Regions from separate parts of the Anaeromicrobium sediminis genome, predicted to be linked through region 2. Evidence: riboswitches for the same ligand, from Rfam matches in the RefSeq annotation. Region 2 holds a riboswitch; each other region holds the start of a gene.
The links. Region 2 has a riboswitch for glycine ahead of gcvT (glycine cleavage system aminomethyltransferase GcvT). Riboswitches for the same ligand answer to the same signal wherever they lie in the genome.
Positions count from the first base shown of each region.

Region 1: linked by a shared signal. The riboswitch ahead of CCE28_RS04435 (GrdX family protein) and the one ahead of gcvT (glycine cleavage system aminomethyltransferase GcvT) in region 2 are both predicted to bind glycine.
Region 3: linked by a shared signal. The riboswitch ahead of CCE28_RS17040 (ACT domain-containing protein) and the one ahead of gcvT (glycine cleavage system aminomethyltransferase GcvT) in region 2 are both predicted to bind glycine.

Region 1 covers NZ_NIBG01000002.1:326,299-333,496, forward strand. The annotation lists gene trmL (tRNA (uridine(34)/cytosine(34)/5-carboxymethylaminomethyluridine(34)-2'-O)-methyltransferase TrmL) at 1-273, shown strand, start outside; gene CCE28_RS04425 (Na/Pi cotransporter family protein) at 429-2,054, shown strand; gene CCE28_RS04430 (DegV family protein) at 2,208-3,047, shown strand; glycine riboswitch at 3,159-3,265, shown strand; gene CCE28_RS04435 (GrdX family protein) at 3,439-3,807, shown strand; gene trxB (thioredoxin-disulfide reductase) at 3,840-4,787, shown strand; gene trxA (thioredoxin TrxA) at 4,804-5,124, shown strand; gene CCE28_RS04450 (glycine/sarcosine/betaine reductase component B subunit) at 5,184-6,470, shown strand; gene grdA (glycine/sarcosine/betaine reductase complex selenoprotein A) at 6,495-6,965, shown strand.
Region 2 covers NZ_NIBG01000023.1:6,079-13,276, forward strand. The annotation lists gene gcvPA (aminomethyl-transferring glycine dehydrogenase subunit GcvPA) at 1-19, shown strand, start outside; gene CCE28_RS18020 (PLP-dependent aminotransferase family protein) at 19-1,041, shown strand; glycine riboswitch at 1,353-1,453, shown strand; glycine riboswitch at 1,457-1,537, shown strand; gene gcvT (glycine cleavage system aminomethyltransferase GcvT) at 1,679-2,785, shown strand; gene gcvH (glycine cleavage system protein GcvH) at 2,909-3,295, shown strand; gene gcvPA (aminomethyl-transferring glycine dehydrogenase subunit GcvPA) at 3,331-4,671, shown strand; gene gcvPB (aminomethyl-transferring glycine dehydrogenase subunit GcvPB) at 4,671-6,122, shown strand; gene CCE28_RS18045 (formate--tetrahydrofolate ligase) at 6,136-7,198, shown strand, end outside.
Region 3 covers NZ_NIBG01000020.1:11,900-19,097, forward strand. The annotation lists gene CCE28_RS17030 (multicopper oxidase family protein) at 1-280, opposite strand, end outside; gene CCE28_RS17035 (PFL family protein) at 668-2,026, opposite strand; gene CCE28_RS17040 (ACT domain-containing protein) at 2,042-2,314, opposite strand; glycine riboswitch at 2,452-2,539, opposite strand; gene CCE28_RS17045 (THUMP domain-containing class I SAM-dependent RNA methyltransferase) at 2,950-4,098, opposite strand; gene CCE28_RS17050 (HD domain-containing protein) at 4,382-4,858, shown strand; gene CCE28_RS17055 (anthranilate synthase component II) at 4,877-5,455, shown strand; gene pabB (aminodeoxychorismate synthase component I) at 5,466-6,827, shown strand; gene CCE28_RS17065 (aminotransferase class IV) at 6,836-7,198, shown strand, end outside.

The DNA.
Region 1 (7,198 bases), on a different contig from region 2:
TTCTTTGAGAAAAACAAGGGTAAAAGGATTTATTTTGGAACAACAAAGGCAAAGTCATATTATACGGATATGACTTATGAAGAAGACTGCTTTATTATGTTTGGTAAAGAAACGGCTGGAATACCAATGGACATATTAAATAAACATATGGACACTTGTATTAAAATACCTATGGTAAAGAATGAGAAGGCTAGATCCCTTAATCTATCTAATTCTGTAAATATTGTTTTATACGAAGTTTTAAGACAACTTGGATTTAAAGATCTAGTATAAACTACGATTTATTGTCAAAATGTGATTTTATTTTACAATTTATTAATAAAATTGACATTCTGTTAATAAATTTAACATTCTCTTAACAAAAGAAGAAGTTAAATATTATATTATTAATCTAGATAAAACATAGAATATTGTTAGGAGGTCAGCAAATGAAAATTCTCTTTGGAGTATTAGGAGGATTAGGTTTATTCCTCTATGGAATGAGCATTATGGGAGATGGTTTACAAAAATCTGCCGGAGATAGAATGAAAAGGATTATAGAAATCCTGACTAGTAATAGAATTATGGGTGTGTTCGTTGGTGCTATAGTAACGGCGGTAGTCCAAAGTTCAAGTGCAACAACTGTAATGGTTGTAGGTTTTGTAAATGCTGGAATAATGAATTTAACTCAAGCAACTGGAGTTATTATGGGAGCAAATATTGGAACAACCATAACAGCTCAAATAGCGTCCCTAAAATTAAGTGAGATAGCTCCTATAGTTGTAGCAATAGGTGTAGGGGTTTGGTTATTTGCCAATGATAAAAAGATCAAAAACATGGCAGAAATATTAATTGGTTTTGGTATATTATTCATCGGAATGGATTTAATGAAGGATTCAGTAAAGCCATTAAGAGAGTATAGTGGATTTAAAGACATGCTTCTTTCTTTTGGAAATCATACATTTGTAGATTCTTTAATGGCCATATTCACAGGATTCTTTATAACAGCAGTAGTCCAAAGTTCAAGTGCCACAACGGGTATATTAATAGCCCTTGCTAGTGAAGGTTTACTACCTATAGAGGCAGCACTTCCGATTTTATTCGGTACAAACATAGGAACCTGTGTAACGGCTATGTTGTCAAGTATTGGTGCTAATAAAACTGCTAAAAGAGCCGCAATTATACATTTAATGTTTAACGTAACAGGTACAGTTTTATTTATGATAGCATTTAAAGGTCTTACAATAGACTTTGTTACAAAGATGACTTCACTTCCAGAGAGACAGCTTGCAAATGCCCATACTATATTTAATATAGCGAATACATTAATATTATTACCTTTTGCACCACTATTAGTTAGATTAGCAAATAAGCTAATACCAATACAAGATATAGAAGAAACAGAGCAAAAGGGTATTAAGTACCTTGATGATAGAATGTTAGAAACTCCATCAATAGCTATGGTTCAGGTAAATAAAGAAATATTAAACATGGCAAATATAGTGTTAGAAAGTTATGAGTTATCTATAAAAGCATTCTTTGAGGGTAGTGAAAAAATTGCTAAAGAAGCCTTTAAGCTTGAAAAGATTATAAATAATATGGAAAGATCCATAGGAGAATATTTAGTTAAATTATCAAATACATCCCTATCAGCGAGACAACATGAAATTGTAGATGGAATGTTTAATACTATAAACGATATTGAAAGAGTTGGAGATCATGCAGATAACATTGCAGAATTGGCCGTATATAAGAAAGACAATAAATTAGTATTTAGTGATAAAGGTATCAAGGAATTAGAAGAGATGCACGAGAGAGTTCTAAAGTCTTATAAGGAATCTATTTTAGCCCTAGAAACAGCTGACTTAAATACAGCAAGAAGAATATTAGAACGAGAAGGCGAAATAGATCATATGGAAAAATCATTAAGAGCTAGCCACATTGGTAGACTTAATAGACAAGAATGTACTACATCTTCTGGAGTTATATTCCTAGATATTATAAGCAATTTAGAAAGAATAGGAGATCATACAGCTAAGATTGCCTTTGCCGTATTAGATTTTCCAGATAGATAATATAAAATAGGTGTAATAGGGGTTAGGACCCTTATTACACTTTTTTAATTAGAATATTAAAATTTTAACATACTAAATAAAAAATGTTGTAAAAGACAAATCCTAATAATAAGATTATCTATAAGTAGGTACAAAATGAAAGGAGCATATTTCATGAAGATAAAAATAATAACAGATAGTTTGTCTGACATTCCCAAAGAAGTAGCCCAAAAATATGATATATGTGTATTACCCCTTAAAGTAAGATTTGGAGAAGTAGAATATGAAGATCAGGTGACAATAACTATAGATGAATTTTTTGAAAAGTTGGAAAAAAGTACAGAACTTCCTAAAACAGCGCAAGTTATACCTAGTGCATATATTGAAAAAATAGAAAAATATTTAAGTGAAGGTTATGAAATCATAATTATAAATGGATCCTCAAAGGTAAGTGGAACTCATCAATCGGCCTTAATAGCTAAGGATGCAACAGATCCAGAGAAAGTTCATGTGATAGATACTCTATCACTATCCTATGGATGTGGAATGATGGCTGTAGAGGCAGCTAGAATGGCTAAAGAAGGTAAAACAAAAGAAGAAATAATTGAAAAAATTAATAGTATGATAGATAGGGTGGAAGTATTATTTTCTGTAGAAACTCTAGAATATCTAAAAAAAGGTGGAAGATTAAGTCCTGCTAAAGCCATGATAGGAAATTTATTAAATTTAAAACCCATATTACATATTGAGGGTGGAGAAATAGAAGTTATGGATAAAGTAAGGGGTAGTAAAAAAATAATAAGGAAAATGATAGATATGTGTAGAAGTATGTCGCTTGATGGAAAAATAGGTTCAATTACCCTGATACATGGTAAAAATGAAAAAAGTTTCGAAAAAATGAAGGAAGAAGTGAGAGAAGAGTTAAAACCTGTGGAAATCCTTGAAAGTCGCATAGGGCCTACAATAGGCACGCATACTGGACCAAGCCTAATCGGGATTATATTTTTAAAGTAAAAAAAACTTGCATACTTGCATAAAAAAGATATTGATAAATTTTAAACTTTGTTCTATAATGAAATTGTGATAAGGACATAGAAAAAATTGTATAAAAAAATCGATTTCTGATTGATGGGTGTGGGAGAGAACTAAAATTAGTCGCCGAAGGGACAAACAAACTATGTTATTGCCAACTGGTTTGTGAATTTTTCAGGCAAAAGGACCGTACTCTGACAGAACTCTGGAAAGCTTTTTAAATAAAAAGCACCGAAGGAGCAATCCCCTATGGGGAGAATCTCTCAGGTTTACGACAGAGAAGCGTGGCATAATTATTTGCCATGCTTTTATTTTATTCAAAAGTGTCATAAAATAAAAATGATTGTGACTTTTTAGAAAGTTGGAGGATGAGATGAAAAGAATATTAGTGACGAATAACCCAAAAGTGAATGAAGAATTTTCCAAGGAAATAGATACTATTTACATGAAGGAAAAGGATTTCATTAAAGTACTAGAATTAGTTAGAGATAAGATTCATGGGGGACATAAGTTGCTTACACATCCACTATCATCAAGTATTAAACCAAATGAAACTCCTTATAAATCTGTATTGATTTCAAAAGAAGTGGCTAAACTAGATATGGAATCCTTAATGATTATAGAGAATTCATTAGAAAGTGCTAAAAAATTAATAAATGATAGGAAAACTCCTAATTGGACAGAAAGTATTTTAGAAGATTTTCAAGTCATTGATTTGTCAATAATAAAGAGTGCTATATAGTAAGAAAAAAGTAAAGTTTAAGGAGGATTAAAATGCAAAACTTATATGATGTGGTAATAGTAGGAGCAGGACCAGCTGGATTAGCTGCTGGGCTTTATGCATCAAGAGCAAAGTTAAAAACATTAATTCTTGAAAAGGGTAAAGTTGGAGGACAAATAGTTACTACAAATGAAGTAGCTAACTATCCAGGATCAATTGCAGATGCAACAGGACCTAGCTTAATTGCAAGAATGGTAGAGCAAGCAGAAGAATTTGGAGCAGAGAAGAAAATTGATTCAATAGTAGATGTAGATTTCACTGGAAAAGTTAAAGTTTTAAAAGGTGAAAAAGAAGAGTACCATGCAAAGGCAGTAATCATTGCAACTGGAGCACAACCAAGAAAGATTGGATGCAAAGGTGAAGTAGAATTAACAGGTAAGGGAGTTTCTTACTGTGCAACTTGTGATGCTGACTTCTTTACAGACTTAGAAGTATTCGTAATCGGTGGAGGAGACTCTGCAGTAGAAGAAGCAATGTACTTAACTAAATTTGCTAGAAAAGTAACAATTGTACATAGAAGAGATGAATTAAGAGCTGCTAAGTCAATTCAAGAAAAAGCATTTAAGAATGATAAAATGGAGTTTATGTGGGATACTACTGTAGATGAGATTAAAGGTGATGGAATTATTGAGTCTATAGTATTCAAAAACACTAAAACTGGTGAATTAACTGAGTATGAAGCACACGAAGATGATGGTACATTTGGAGTATTCCCATTCATTGGATTCTTACCTATAAGTGAATTATATAAAGGTAAAGTTAAGATGAACGAAGGTGGATACATTATGACAGATGATGATATGAACACAGACGTTGATGGTGTATTTGCAGCAGGAGATATTAGAGTAAAATCATTAAGACAGGTAATCACTGCGGCAGCAGATGGTGCAATTGCAGCTGTAACTGCAGAGAAATATATTGAACACAATTTTGGAGAATAAAAAGGAGGTAAACAAAATGTTAGCTGTTGATAAGAATACTTTCCAAGAAGAAGTTTTAGAATCAGATGGTTTTGTTTTAGTAGATTATTGGAGTGATGGTTGTGAGCCATGCAAGGCTTTAATGCCAGATATTGAAGCTTTAGCTGAGCAGTTTAGTGGAAAAGTAAAATTCACAAAACTTAATACAACTAAGGCTAGAAGATTAGCTATAGGACAAAGAGTTTTAGGACTTCCTACAATCGCTCTTTACAAAGGTGGAGAAAAGATTGCAGAAGTAACTAAAGACGATGCAAACAGAGCTAATATTGAAGCTATGTTAAATAATAACATTGGTTAATAACTTATATAAGTGGGAGCCCCACTTATATAAGCTACAATAAAAGGGAGGTGAGCTTTGTGCGATTAGAATTAGGTAAAATTAAGATCTCTGATATACAATTCGGAGAAGCTACAAAGGTAGAAAATGGAGTTTTATTCGTAAACAAAGACGAAATCGTTAACTTGGTTTTAGAAGACGAGCATATTAAATCAGTAGAGGTTGATATTGCAAAACCAGGTGAGGAGACAAGAATAACTCCGGTTAAAGATGTTATAGAACCTAGAGTAAAAGTTGAAGGAAATGGGGGAATATTCCCAGGAGTAATCAGCAAGGTAGACACTGTAGGTTCAGGTCGCACACATGTTTTAGAAGGAGCTGCTATTGTTACTTGCGGTAAGATTGTTGGTTTTCAGGAAGGGATTATCGACATGTCTGGCCCAGGTGCTGAGTATACACCATTCTCAAAGTTAAACAACTTATGTTTAGTAATTGAGCCAGTTGATGGTTTAAAGCAACATGAGTATGAGCATGCTGCAAGAATGGCAGGACTTAAAATAGCTACTTTCGTAGGACAAACTGGTAAGGATGTAACACCAGATGAGGTTGATGTTTATGAAACTAAGCCTTTATTAGAAGCAGTAAATGAATATCCAGATCTTCCAAAGGTTGGTTATGTATACATGCTTCAAACTCAAGGTCTTCTTCATGATACATATGTATATGGAGTAGATGCTAAGAAAATTGTTCCAACTATGTTATATCCAACAGAGATTATGGATGGAGCAATCTTAAGTGGTAACTGTGTATCTGCTTGCGATAAGAACACTACATATCATCACTTAAACAACCCAATCATCAAAGATTTATATGCTAAGCATGGTAAAGAGTTCAATTTTGTTGGAATCATTGCTACTAACGAAAACGTATACCTAGCAGATAAGGAAAGATCATCTAACTGGACTGCTAAGTTATGCAAGTACTTAGGATTAGATGGAGTTATCGTATCTCAAGAAGGTTTTGGTAACCCAGATACTGACTTAATAATGAACTGCAAGAAGATTGAAAACGAAGGCGTTAAAACTGTAATCGTTACTGACGAATATGCTGGTAGAGATGGTGCATCTCAATCATTAGCAGATGCTGATGCAAAGGCTGACGCAGTTGTTACAGGTGGAAATGCTAACGAAGTAATCACTTTACCACCTATGAAGAAGATTATTGGTATGTTAGATTACACTGATAAAATTGCTGGTGGATTTGATGGAAGTTTAAGCGAAGATGGAAGCATTACTGCTGAAATCCAAGTAATTACAGGTGCTACTAACGAATTAGGATTTAACAGATTATCTGCAACAGAATATTAAGAATTAGTAGAGAGGATGGTAACAATGAGTTTATTTGATGGTAAAAAAGTCATCATCATTGGTGACAGAGATGGTATACCAGGACCTGCTATGGAAGAATGCGTTAAGACTACAAATGCAGAAGTGGTATTCTCATCTACAGAGTGTTTTGTCTGAACGGCTGCAGGAGCAATGGATTTAGAAAATCAAAATAGAGTTAAGTCAATGACTGATCAATATGGCGCAGAAAACATGTTAGTACTTTTAGGAGCTGCAGAAGCTGAATCAGCTGGATTAGCTGCTGAAACTGTAACTGCTGGAGACCCAACATTTGCTGGTTGTCTTGCAGGAGTTGCATTAGGATTAAAAGTATACCACGTAGTTGAAGAAGATGTTAAATCTCAATTTGACGCTGACGTATACGAAGACCAAGTTGGTATGATGGAAATGGTTCTAGATGTGGATGAAATCGCATCTGAAATGTCTTCTATCAGAGACCAATTCTGCAAGTACTAAAAAGCCATATTTAGTATAAGCATTTAATTTTTAAATAATTTTTTAATAAAAATTATTAACTCTAAATTTTGATTATAAAACAAATTCATTGAACGAATCTCGTTGAGATTCAAAACATTACAATTGATTAGAAGTAAATTAAACGTGAAATTTAAAATAAATGTCTCATGGAGATTATCTACGTGAGAGCAAAATCTCTAAATTACAATTAATTTCCCAATAAAAATTAGAGA
Region 2 (7,198 bases):
GATACTGGAGGCCTTATAGTGGATAATTATAATAAATCAATTTTTCATATATCTAAACCTGGAAGAAGGGCTTATTTACTTCCACAAAAGAATATAAGTGATGAATATATATCAAATATAATACCGCCAGAATTATTGAGTGATCAGGAACTAGATTTACCAGAAGTAAGTGAATTAGATGTGATTAGACACTTTACTAATTTGTTCCATAAGGATGATAAAGTAGAAGAAGACTATGAAATTGAACTTCATAGCATAAAGAACAATCCCAAGATAAATGAGGATTTAGAAGCTATGAAAGAATTTAGCATGGTTCATCCTTATCAGTCAATTGAAACAGTTCAAGGGTCCCTTGAAGTAATATATAAATTAGATGAAATCCTAAGTAGGGCATTGAGTATGGATAGGGTATGCCTACAGGGAATGACAGGAGTACATGGAGAACTTATAAGCTTTATGCTAATGAGGGCTTATTATAATAGTATAAAAGAATTTAAAAGGACTAAAATAATAGTTTCTCATGTGGACTATAAAAATAGCAAGTCCATATTGTGTTTAGCCGGATATGAAGTTGTAAAAGTACAACTAGATGAAGAAGGAAGTATATGTATAGATTCCTTAAAAGAGTTATTAGATGATAAAATAGCTGCTATTATGCTTACCAATTCAATTGCGTTAGATTTAAAAAAGGCAAAAGAAATAGAAGAATTAGTTCACAATATAGGTGGATTAATACTTTATAATGGATGGAATATTAATTCGATTGATGAAATTATGGATTTCTCCTATGGACATATTGACATGATTCACTTTGATTTAAATAGGGCTTTTGGAAATTATTATGATTCTGGATGTGGCGCTATAGGGGTGAAGGAACATTTGGTTAAATTCTTGCCTATACCAATTGTTCACAAGGCTAATGATAAGTATATATTAGATTATGATAGGCCAGAGTCTATAGGTAAGATAAAAGGCTTTTATGGTAATTATAGAATGATTTTAAGGGCCTATACTCATATGTTGGCTAGGGGAATGAAGTAGAGAAATTATAAAAAACACAAAAGTGTCAAAAAAACTACTAACTAGGTAAATGAAATGAGAAAAAATGAAAATTATGCCTATAAAATAGAGAAAACCACATAAAATGGTATTAGAAAAAATATGGGCCACATAAGACTTTAATAGGATAAAGCCTAGTTATTACAATTAGTTCATGGAAATGGATTCTTATTTTCCTGACTATATTTGTAATAACTTCTAGAAGTTTCAAATGTGTTAAGTTAATATCAATTGTTGAAATATTCAGAAAAGTACTGTAATATAAATACAAATAATAAAATATGATTATCCAAATGAGGATAGCGTGAGATATCTTTAAAGATAGCCGAAGAAGCAATGTGGAAAAAGCCAAATTTTCACAGAAACTTTCAGGCAAAAGGATCGTTATCTGATGGGTCTCTGGAAAGTTGGATAGTTTCCACGCCGAAGGGGAAATACACCATAGGGTGTAGAAGCTCTCAGGTAAAAAAGGACAGAGGGATATGGAGGCATTAAAAATTGTCATGCCTTTATATCTCTCTTTTTAATTTCAAAAATATAAACAAGACTACATGTTATGCATAGAAGATGAGAATCATATTTAGTGTGATAAAAGAATTATTTAAGGAGGGGAAACGAAATGTCAAATCTTAAAAGAACGGCTCTTTTCAATGCCCATGGAAAGCACGGAGGAAAGATAATAGACTTCTCAGGATGGGAACTTCCAGTCCAATATGAGGGCATCACTCCAGAGCACGAAGCTACTAGAAATAAGGCTGGTCTATTTGATGTATCTCATATGGGAGAAGTGGAAGTTAAGGGTAAGGATGCCTTTAAATTCGTACAAAATTTAGTGACTAATGATGTATCTGCCCTTGAGGATAATCAGGTATTATATACATTTATGTGCTATGAAGACGGTGGAGTGGTAGATGATTTATTAGTATATAGATTTAATGAAGAACATTTTTTCCTTGTAATAAATGCTAGTAACGTGGATAAGGATTTTGACTGGATGAAGAAGAACTCAGATGGATATGATATAGATGTTGTGAATATATCAGAGGCGTTATCTCAATTGGCCATACAAGGACCTCATGCTCAAGAAATACTACAAAAACTAACAGATACAGATTTGACCGAGATAAAGTTTTTCTACTGTAAGAGAAATGTGAATGTGGCCGGAGCTAGCTGTTTGGTTTCAAGAACTGGATATACGGGAGAAGATGGTTTTGAAATATACCTAGACCATGACAATGCAGAAATGGTTTGGGAAAAACTTATGGAAGAGGGAAAAGATCTAGGGCTAAGACCAGTGGGTCTAGGAGCTAGGGACACTTTAAGATTTGAAGCTACATTACCCCTTTATGGGAATGAATTGACTAAGGATATAACTCCATTAGAAGCGGGCCTTGGATTCTTTGTAAAGTTAGACACAGACGATTTTATAGGAAAGGAAGCTTTGGTTAAGCAGAAGGCAGAAGGATTAAAGAGAAAAATAGTAGGTTTTGAAATGTTAGATAAGGGAATTCCTAGACATGGTTATGAAGTATGGGCAGATGGAAAAGAAATAGGATTTGTAACTACTGGATATGCTGCTCCTACAGTTAAGAAGAATATAGGATTTGCCATGGTTCCTATAGAGTATTCAAAACTAGGTACACCTATTGAAATAAAGGTGAGAAAAAGAATTTTAAAGGCTCAAGTGGTAAGTAAGAGATTTTACACTAAGAACTATAAGAAATAAAAGCTAAGATAGGTTTAAAAAACTATATTAGCTCAATAAAATTAAGAAAATTAAAAACAATCTAAATATGGATGTTGTTATGGACTATTATATTTAGAAAAAGTTATTAAGGAGGAATTTATTGTGAAAATAGTAGAAGGAATTTATTATTCAAAGGATCATGAGTGGATTAAGGTAGAGGGAAATGAAGCTTCTATAGGAATTACAGATTATGCTCAACATGCCCTAGGGGAAATCGTTTATGTGGAAATGCCTGAGGTTGATGATGAATTAAATGCTGGAGATGTATTTGGTGTTATTGAATCTGTTAAGGCTGCATCCGATTCTTACATGCCTGTGTCAGGAAAGATTACAGGAATAAATGAAGAATTAGAAGATTCACCGGAACTTTTAAATAATAGTCCTTATGAAAGCTGGATATTAAAGGTTGAAATCAGCGATTTATCAGAATTAGACAGTTTAATGGATCATGAAGACTATAAGGCATTTTGTGAAAGTGAAAGCCATTAAAAATTAGTTTCTATAAAGTATGGAGGAGGTAGCCTATGCATAGATATATTGCTAATACAGAAGCAGATAGAAAATATATGCTAAACGAAATAAATGCAGAATCTATAGATGATTTATTTAGTGATATTCCAGAAGAACTTAAGTTAGGTAGGGAGCTCAACTTAAAAGAGGGAATGTCAGAGATAGAAATCTTTAATCATATGAACGAAATTGCAAGTAAAAATAAGAGTATAAATGATTTAACATGCTTTTTAGGAGCAGGAGCATATGATCATTATATTCCTACTATTATAAAACACATGGTTTTAAGATCTGAGTTCTTCACTGCTTATACACCTTATCAACCGGAGATAAGCCAGGGAACGTTACAAGCTATATTTGAGTATCAAACTATGATTAGTGATTTAACGGGAATGGATGTATCTAATGCATCCATGTATGATGGTGCAACGGCTTGTGCAGAGGCAGCCATAATGGCTTGCGCAAATACTAGACGTAAATCAGTTTTAGTATCTAAAACTGTAAATCCTGAAACTAGAAAAGTGTTAAATACTTATATGAAATATAGAAACTTAGAAGTAATTGAAGTGGATATGACAGACGGAGTTACGGATTTAGAACATTTAAAATCTCTAGTAAGCAAGGAAACGGCAGGGGTTATAATCCAAAGTCCTAACTTCTTTGGAATAATAGAAGATTATTCTAAAGCTGGAGAAATAGTTCACGCAAATAAGGGGTTACTAATAACTTCTGTAGATCCAATGTCTTTAGCCATATTAAAGAATCCAGGATCACAGGGAGCAGATATTGTAGTAGGAGATGCTCAATGCTTTGGAAATGGACTAAACCTTGGAGGTCCATATTTAGGATTTATGGCAACTAAGTCAAAGTTAGCTAGAAAGATGCCAGGTAGAATAGTAGGAGAGTCTGTAGATGCAGATGGAAAGAGAGCCTTTGTTCTTACTCTTCAAGCTAGGGAACAGCATATTAGAAGATTTAAAGCTACATCTAACATATGCTCAAATCAAGGTTTAAATATGTTAATGGCAACTATTTATCTAACTACTTTAGGTAAAGAAGGATTAAAGGAAGTGGCTATGCAGTCGGCTCAAAAGGCACACTATGCCTTTGAAGAAATAACTAAGGGTGGTAAGTTTAAACCTGTATTTGATAAACCTTTCTTTAAAGAGTTTGTACTTACTAGTGATATGGATAGTACTAAGGTAAATGAGAAGTTACTGGGAGAAGGTATTCTTGGTGGATATGAAATAGGTAAAGACTATGAAGAATATAAAAATAGTTTAATGTTCTGTGTAACAGAAAAGAGAACTAAGTATGAAATAGATAAACTTTCAAGTGTATTGGAGGTGTTATAATGAGAAACTATGATAATTTAATCTTTGAAATATCTAAACCTGGTAGAAAAGCATATAAACTTCCTAAAAATGATGTGCCGGGTAAGGATTTATCAAGTATAATCCCAGCGGAGTTTTTAAGTGAAGAAGAGTTAAAATTACCAGAGGTAAGTGAGTTAGATGTAGTTAGACATTTTACTAATTTATCTAATAAAAACTATGGAGTAGATACGGGTTTCTATCCATTAGGTTCTTGTACTATGAAGTATAATCCAAAGATAAATGAAGACGTGGCGGGTATGGAGAAACTAAGTATGGTCCATCCATATCAACCTGAGAGTACAGTTCAAGGATCCCTTGAAGTTATATATGACTTAGGTGAAATGCTGGCTGAAATAGCAGGTATGGATAAGGTAACTCTACAACCGGCAGCTGGAGCCCATGGAGAGTTACTAGGTCTTATGCTAATAAAAGCATATCATGATAGCAGAAATGACTTTAAGAGAACTAAAATTATAGTTCCAGATTCTGCCCATGGTACTAATCCAGCTACTGCAGCTGTAGCTGGATATGAAATTGTGGAAATTAAATCAAATGAAGACGGCTCTGTATGTATGGATTCCTTAAAGGAAGCTTTAAGTGATGAAATAGCAGGGTTAATGTTAACAAATCCAAGTACATTAGGATTATTTGAAACAAATATTAAAGAAATAGCAGACTTAGTTCACGAGGCAGGCGGTCAATTATACTATGATGGGGCTAATATGAATGCCATCATGGGAGTTACAAGGCCGGGAGATATGGGATTTGACGTAATGCATTATAATCTACACAAGACATTCTCAACTCCTCACGGTGGAGGAGGTCCAGGAAGTGGACCTGTGGGAGTTAAGGAGCATTTAGCTAAATTCTTACCAGTCCCTGTAGTGGAGAAGAAGGATGATAAATATATCCTAGGCTATGATAGACCAGAGTCAATAGGAAAAATTAAAGGATTCTATGGTCACTATGGAATAATGTTAAGGGCTTACACTTATATCTTAGCCATGGGTAAGGAAGGCATAAAAGAAGTTAGTGAGATAGCCGTATTAAACGCAAACTACATGATGAATAAATTAAAAGAACATTATTATTTACCAATAGATCAAGTATGCAAGCACGAATTTGTATTAGGTGGTCTAGGAGATAGTCTACAAGTATCAACCCTTGATATAGCTAAGAGATTATTAGACTATGGATATCATCCACCAACTGTATATTTCCCACTTATAGTTAATGAGGCTATCATGGTGGAGCCAACAGAAACGGAAAGTCTAGAGACTATGGATGGATTTATTGAAACTATGATAAAAATTGCAGAGGAAGCTAAAGAAAACCCAGAAATGTTAAAGGGTGCACCATATAATACCCCAGTAAGAAGAATTGATGAGGCAAGGGCAGCTAGAAAACTTATATTAAAGTGGAATGGATAAGGGAGGTCTACCTATGAAAACTGATGTGCAAATAGCTCAAGAAGCAACTATGTTACCCATATTGGAAATTGCTAAGACACTAGGAATAAGCGAAGATGACGTAGAATTATATGGCAAGTATAAGGGAAAATTATCTTTAGATCTGTGTAAGAGATTAGAAGAAAAAGAAGATGGAAAACTCATATTAGTGACAGCCATAAACCCCACATCAGCAGGAGAAGGAAAGACTACAACTAATGTAGGTCTTAGTATGGGATTAAATAAGATTGGTAAAAAGGCCATAACTACCCTAAGGGAACCTTCATTAGGACCATGCTTTGGCGTTAAAGGTGGAGCAGCAGGAGGAGGATATGCGCAGGTAGTTCCTATGGATGATATAAACCTTCATTTTACTGGAGATATACATGCCATAACTACAGCTAACAACCTTATGGCAGCTCTTATTGATAATCACCTACACCAAGGAAATAAGTTAAGTATTGACCCGAAGAGAATCACTTGGAGAAGAGGGCTAGATATGAATGATAGAGCCCTTAGAGAGATTACAGTAGCTCTTGGACCAAAGGGGAATGGAGTTACTAGAGTAGATGGATTCGATATATCTGTTGCTTCAGAAATAATGGCAATATTATGTCTTGCCAATGGAATGGACGATTTAAAAGAAAGATTATCTAGGATGATAATAGGATACACTTATGCTAACGAGCCTGTAACAGCAGGTGAATTAGAGGCTACAGGAGCATTAGCATTACTTCTTAGGGATGCAATAAAGCCTAATTTAGTTCAAACGTTAGAAAATACTCCAGCTATAATTCACGGAGGACCTTTTGCTAATATAGCCCATGGTTGTAACTCTGTTATGGCAACTAAGACAGCGCTTAAGTTAGCTGATTATGTAGTAACTGAAGCTGGTTTCGGAGCTGATTTAGGAGCTGAGAAATTCTTTAATATTAAATGTAGATATGCTGGATTAAATCCAAGTGCTGTAGTAATAGTTGCTACTGTAAGAGCATTGAAGAATCATGGTGGAGTACCTAAGGCAGAACTTTCAGAAGTAAATATGAAGGCCTTAGCTA
Region 3 (7,198 bases), on a different contig from region 2:
GTAAATGTACCACAAGAGGAACTGGACTCTGGGCTAAAGCATATCCTGGAGGAAATGGTAAAAATGGTGGTATTGGTCTTGGCATATTATTAGGATTTGCCCAATGTAGTGTTGGATCTACCGCAAACAAATTTGGTTCGGTAATGTTATTTACCCACTGCACATTTACGGGTATGTCTCGAACAGCTTCAAAGGTAGCACCTGGTGTACTACGGAAACAAGAAATCTCACCTATACACGGATCTTCCACAGTACCTTCAAATCCCCAGACAGTTGTCATAGGAAACATAGGCGGAAGGAGCTGTTGCATAAATTGGGTCATACTAATTGTATAGTTATGACTTATATCTTCACCTGTAATCGGATCTTTTACAATGGTAGGTTTAAATACAGGTGGAATAAACAATTGATTAACATATTTAGGGATGATATTTGGATCTAATGGTTTTGTCATCCCTATCGCCTCCTTTTTATATAAATATTTGAGAATAAGTTGTCCCTTCTCACTTATATAATATGAGGCTTGGCCAAAAAAGTGATTAATTAGCCTTTTATATTATTATGCCGTTTTGGCAGATGAAAATAGGGCTAGGCTTATAAAATCAAATTTTCAAGCCTAATCCCATTCCGTTACCCTATATATTCTAAAAACAAATAATAGTCTCCCTTAATTTTTGAAGCTATGAACTGGGGCTGGAACTCTTCCTCCTCTATTTATAAAATCAACACTACTAAATTTACTTACGGCCATAATAGGAGCACTTCCTAAAAGACCTCCAAATACTACTTCATCTCCGAGACCTTTACCATAAACGGGAATAATCCTTACGGCAGTTGTTTTATGATTTATTACTCCAATAGCCGCTTCATCGGCAATCATAGCTGAAATAGTTTCATCTGGAGTATCGCCAGGAATGGCGATCATATCAAGACCTACTGAGCAGACACACGTCATTGCCTCTAATTTTTCAATATTTAGTGAACCAGATTTTACAGCCTTTATCATTCCCTCATCTTCACTAACAGGGATAAATGCTCCACTTAATCCACCCACATGGGAAGAAGCCATAATTCCTCCCTTTTTAACAGCATCGTTTAAAAGGGCTAAGGCCGCTGTAGTACCGTGTCCCCCACAGCTTTCAATACCCATTTCTTCTAAAATTCTTGCCACACTATCTCCTATAGCAGGAGTTGGTGCAAGGGATAAATCTAGTATTCCAAAGGGAACATTCAGCCTATTTGCGGCTTCCTTCCCTACTAATTCTCCCATTCTCGTTATTTTAAATGCAGTTTTCTTTATGGTGTCAGCCACCACATCAAAGGGAGCACCCTTTACCTTTTCTAGTGCTGCTTTTACAACTCCTGGTCCGCTTACACCTACATTTATGACGCATTCCCCTTCTCCAGCTCCATGAAAGGCTCCTGCCATGAAAGGATTATCTTCTACTGCATTAGCAAAAACAACAAGCTTAGCACATCCTATACTATTTTGATCCCTCGTAAGATAAGCTGTCTTTTTAATGATTTTACCCATATGGGCAACTGCATCCATATTTATACCCGACCGGGTGTCTCCAATATTTACTGAAGAACACACTCTTTCTGTAACAGAAAGGGCCTCTGGAATTGAATCTATAAGAATCCTATCTCCCCTTGAATATCCCTTTTGAACAAGGGCTGAAAAACCACCAATGAAGTTAACGCCTACTGCCTTTGCCGCCTCATCTAGTGTCTTTGCAAACTCTACATAATTTTTATCATTGCTTGTTTGGGCAACTAATGATATGGGGGTTACAGAAATCCTCTTATTTATAATAGGTACTCCATATTCTGCTTCAAGTTCTTCTCCCACTTTTACTAGGTTTTCTGCATATCTTGTAATTTTATCGTAAATCTTAATCCGCGATTGTTTTCCATCTGTATGGCAGCAATCTAGTAAGGATATCCCCATGGTAATAGTTCGAATATCTAGTTTTTCCTTTTCAATCATTTGAATTGTTTCCATTATATTTTTAAATTTACTCATTGTCATCATCTCCCATTATGAAATTTTGTGCATAGAATCAAATACATCTTCATGTTGTATTTTAATAGAAACACCTATACTTCTACCCACTTTTTCAAGATTGTCTTTTATATCTTTAAAGAAATCTTTCCTATCTTTTAAATCTACAATCATAATCATGGTAAAGTAATCCTGCAAAATAGTTTGGCTAATATCTAAAATATTTATATTGTTTTCTGCTAAAGCAGAAGTAACCTTTGCAATTATACCAACCTTATCCTTTCCTATTACTGTAATAACGCCCTTCATAAAACACATCTCCTCTTTTATTGAATATAATTTTTTTAAAAATAAAAGAGACACAATCAAAATGATCGGTCTCTAGAAAGTAAAATTATAAATGAAAAATAAGTATGTATCCATAGGAATACACCCTTTTTCATTATTAATTATCCCCTGTCCTTTTACCTGAGAGTTTCACCATTGCTGGCTTTCCCCTTCGGTGCTCATATGAGTCTCTCCAGAGGCCCGTCCCATAACGGTCGCAAAAACTTCCGCTATCTTCAACCGGCACTATGAAATTATGTAGAGAATTATAACACAATTCTAAAATGTAACGCAACTACAAATTTAAAAATACATTTTTGAGACGTATATACCTTTTAGTTGTAAGCTCCATAAATCATAGCACCTACAAGTTTTTATAAATCAAAAATTTTTCAGCAGGTGGAACATCAGAACATCCTTTGCTGCAAACAATTATGAACCTTCTATCCTAACTATAACATTCACACTCTATAGTCTGATAGTGACTTGCCTGTGAAACGTTTTGATTTATGGAAATGTAGTAGGTCCACATAAGCCTAGCTTACATATAATTTCTCTCCATAGCAAAAAAGATTCTAGTTTTTTATGAGTAAAAAACTAGAACCTTCATATCTCATCTATTTATTATTAAAATATTCTTTCGGTGGCTTTGGGCCAAAGAATTGGTAGTAGTCTACCTTAATTCTACCGTTAAATAATTTTCTCTTTTTATCTGCTTTCTTACCATATAACTTCTCTAATTCTTCATCAGAAGTTATTATATATTTTGACCAGGTTTTAAATTTTGAAAAGCTCTTCCCCATTCTCTTATAAAGTCTTTGAACTTCTGCCTTCTCCCCTAATCTTTCTCCATAGGGAGGATTGCTGATTATATATCCATATTCCTTGTCAGAATGGATCTTTCCCATATCATGTGATTCAAATTTAATACACTCGTCTACACCTGCATTATATGCATTATCTTTAGCTATCTTTATAGTTTTAGGGTCTATATCTGATGCATATATGTCCAATTCAATATCTTGACGAATAGATTTAAGGGCATGAGTTCTAGCATCTTTCCAAGCTTGCTTTGGTATTCTTGACCAGTTTTCTGATATGAAACTTCTTTCCAGACCTGGGGCTATATTTTTACCTATCATAGCTGCCTCTATAGCTATAGTTCCAGAACCACAAAATGGATCTATAAGGGCTCTGTCCCCTCTCCATCTGCTTATCATTACCATGGCTGCTGCTAGAGTTTCTTTAAGGGGAGCTTCATTGGCCGTCTCCCTATATCCTCTTTTATGTAATCCTACACCAGATGTATCTATGGTAATTGTAGCTATGTCCTTTAAAAGAGCTACTTCTATTCCATATTCTGCACCCGTTTCTTTAAACCAATCTACTTTATATTGAGATTTTAATTTTTCTACTATGGCCTTTTTAGTTATGGCCTGACAGTCAGATATACTAAATAATGTGGACTTTACACTCTTTCCGTTTACAGGAAATTTGTCATTTTCACCGATCCATTCATGCCAAGGTAATTTTTTAACTCCTTGAAACAATTCTTCAAAGGTAGTAGCCTTGAATTCTCCCATTTTAACTAATACTCTATCTGCTACCCTAAGCCACATATTTAATATGGGAATATCCCTTTCCTCTGCCTTAAATTCTACTTTACCATTATCTACTTTTATTACTTCATATCCTAAGTTTTCCACTTCTATTTTTACTAATTTTTCTAACCCAAAGGTTGCCGTTGCAATTAAAGTTAATTCCATATTATCTCTCCTATATGTTATTCTTTAGTATTATAACACATATGGTTAATCAATATTAATTTTGTTGACTAATTGTTGACGTATTTTTTATAATATATAAAATGTCAAAATTTATCTAAATTCATAGGTTTAAGGATAAATATTCCCTTTTCTACTGTTATTAATTTATCTATATTGATTGTAAATAATAAATAATGATAAAATTAGACAAAGTAAGTTATATAGGGAGATAGTTTAGAAATTAAAGTTGTTAACAAATCCTTAAATACTCAGGAGAAATCATATGAATAGAGTAAACAAAATATTAGAAAATGAAAAGTACAAGGAATACTTAAATAGAATAAACATGTGTGAAAAAGACAGAATATTTTGCCGTCATACCCTACAACATTTTATTGACGTATCTAGAGTAGCGTATATTCTTTCATTAGAAAAAAATCTATCCTTAGAAAAGGAAATAATATACGCAGCAGGATTACTCCATGATATTGGTAGGTTTATGGAATACGAGGAAAATATAGACCATGCAGTAGCCTCTGCTCATTTATGTGTGCCTATCCTTGAAGATAGTTTATTTTCTCAGGAAGAAATAGGTTTAATAAAGCAGGCTATAAAAAGTCATAGAAATAAGGATTTATTAAAATCAGATTTAGATTTTATAATTTATGAAGCAGATAAAAAATCTAGATTATGTTTAGACTGTAAGGCACTCAAGGAATGTAAAAAATTCAAAAACACACTACCAAAACTCACATATTAAATAAGGGAGCTGTTTTAGTTGATATTAATGATTGATAACTATGATTCATTCACTTATAACTTAGTTCAGTATTTATCTTCATTAAAAGAAGAAGTAGTTGTAAAAAGAAATGATGAATTGACTATTGAGGACATAGAAAATTTAAATCCAGACATTATCGTACTGTCTCCTGGGCCATGTACTCCTAATGAAGCTGGTATTTGTATAGAAGTAGTTGAAAAACTTAAGGGTAAATATCCAATCCTAGGGATTTGCCTAGGTCATCAAACTATAGGACAAGTATTTGGTGGAAAAATAATAAAAGCGCTAGAACCAGTTCACGGAAAGGTTCACAATATAGATCATACTGATAAGGGCGTGTTTAAAGGACTTAACAATCCTCTTAAAGTAACTAGGTATCATTCACTAGTCATAGATAAGAATACGTTACCAGACTGTCTTGAAGTTACTTCTCTAACTAAAGAAGGAGAAATTATGGGTGTAAAACATAAGGAATTTATGATAGAAGGGGTACAATTCCATCCAGAAGCCATACTTACAGAGCAGGGAATGGAACTACTTCATAATTTCTTAAAGAGAGCTAAATCTAAAAAGTAGGTGACTAAGGATGAAAATAAAAAAAATAGATACTAAATATAACGGATTTGAACTATATACTTTATTTAAAAATTATCCCTATAGCTTCATTCTAGATAGCGGTATGGATAAGGAAAGACTGGGTAAATATTCTTTTATAGGATTTGACCCATTCTTAGTATTTAAAAGTAAAAATGAAACTATAACCATTGAAGAGGGTAATACTACTAGGGTTTGTAAAGGTAATCCCTTTGATGAATTACGAGATATTATGAAAAAATACGAATTCAAATATGATTCTCCCCTTCCCTTTATAGGTGGGGCCGTTGGATATTTTTCCTATGATTTATGCCATCACGTAGAAAATCTACCTAGAACTGCCCTAGATGATGTTAATATATATGATTGTCACTTTGGATTATACGATGGAATAATAGTAGTGGACCATACTGAGGACGAAACATATATATGCTCTTTAGGTATTAAGGATGATGAAAATAAGGTAATAGAATTTATAGAAAATATTATAAGTAAAAAGCCTCTGCCTTCTGTAGAAGAAGAAAATAAGGATGAAGTAACTATAGAATCTAACTTTACTAAAGAAAATTATGTAAAAGCCATAGAAAGTATTAAAAATTACATTAGAAGTGGTGATATATATCAAGCCAATATGACTCAAAGATTTACGGCAAATATGACCCAATCACCCCTTTCTTTATATTCTAAGTTAAGAAATATAAATCCAGCACCCTTTGCTGCATTTATGGACTTAAAGGACCATCACATATTATCCTCTTCTCCAGAGAGATTTATTCAGATAAGAGATAATCATGTGGAAACTAGACCAATTAAAGGAACTAGACCTCGTGGAAAATCCCCTGAGGAAGATAAATTAAATAGCGAAGATCTACTGAGCAGCGAAAAGGATAAATCTGAATTATTAATGATAGTTGATTTAGAGAGAAATGATTTAGGACGAGTTTGTAAGTCAGGAAGCGTATCAGTTCCTGAGTTATTTACCCTAGAAACTTATCCTACTGTATATCATTTAGTTTCCACAGTGGTGGGAGAGTTAAGGGATGAAGTTCATCCTATTGACTGTATAAAATACTCTTTCCCTGGAGGTTCTATTACAGGTGCGCCTAAAATTCGTGCCATGGAAGTTATAGATGAATTAGAACCCACTCAAAGAAATCTCTATACGGGATCAATTGGATATATTGGATTTAATGGAGATATAGATACTAATATAGTGATTAGAACTATCCTTTGTAAAAATAATAAGGCATATTTCCAAGCTGGTGGTGGAATAGTGTGGGATTCTGATGCTCACCTTGAATACGAAGAATCCCTTCATAAGGCACGAGCTTTGATGAATGCATTAAAGTTGTAGGTAATATTATGAAAAACTCACTTGCCTATCAATATGGATATGGACTATTTGAAACTATAAAAGTGGAAAGCTCTAAGTTACTGTTTTTAGATGATCACATTGAGCGATTAGCCTCATCTGCCACTCAAATAAATATGCCGGTAGAACCTTTAAAAAATTTAAAAAACAGGGCCTATTTATATATAAAAGAAAATAACATAAAAAATGGCATACTAAAAATTATGTATATTAAAGACACTAATTATAAAGTAGAATTCCTATATCGTGAAAATCCTTATAGTCAACACCTGTATGAAAAGGGATTCAAAATTAATTTTTCGGATTCAAAAAGAAACCCCTATTCAAATATGGTTTACTTAAAAACTAATAAT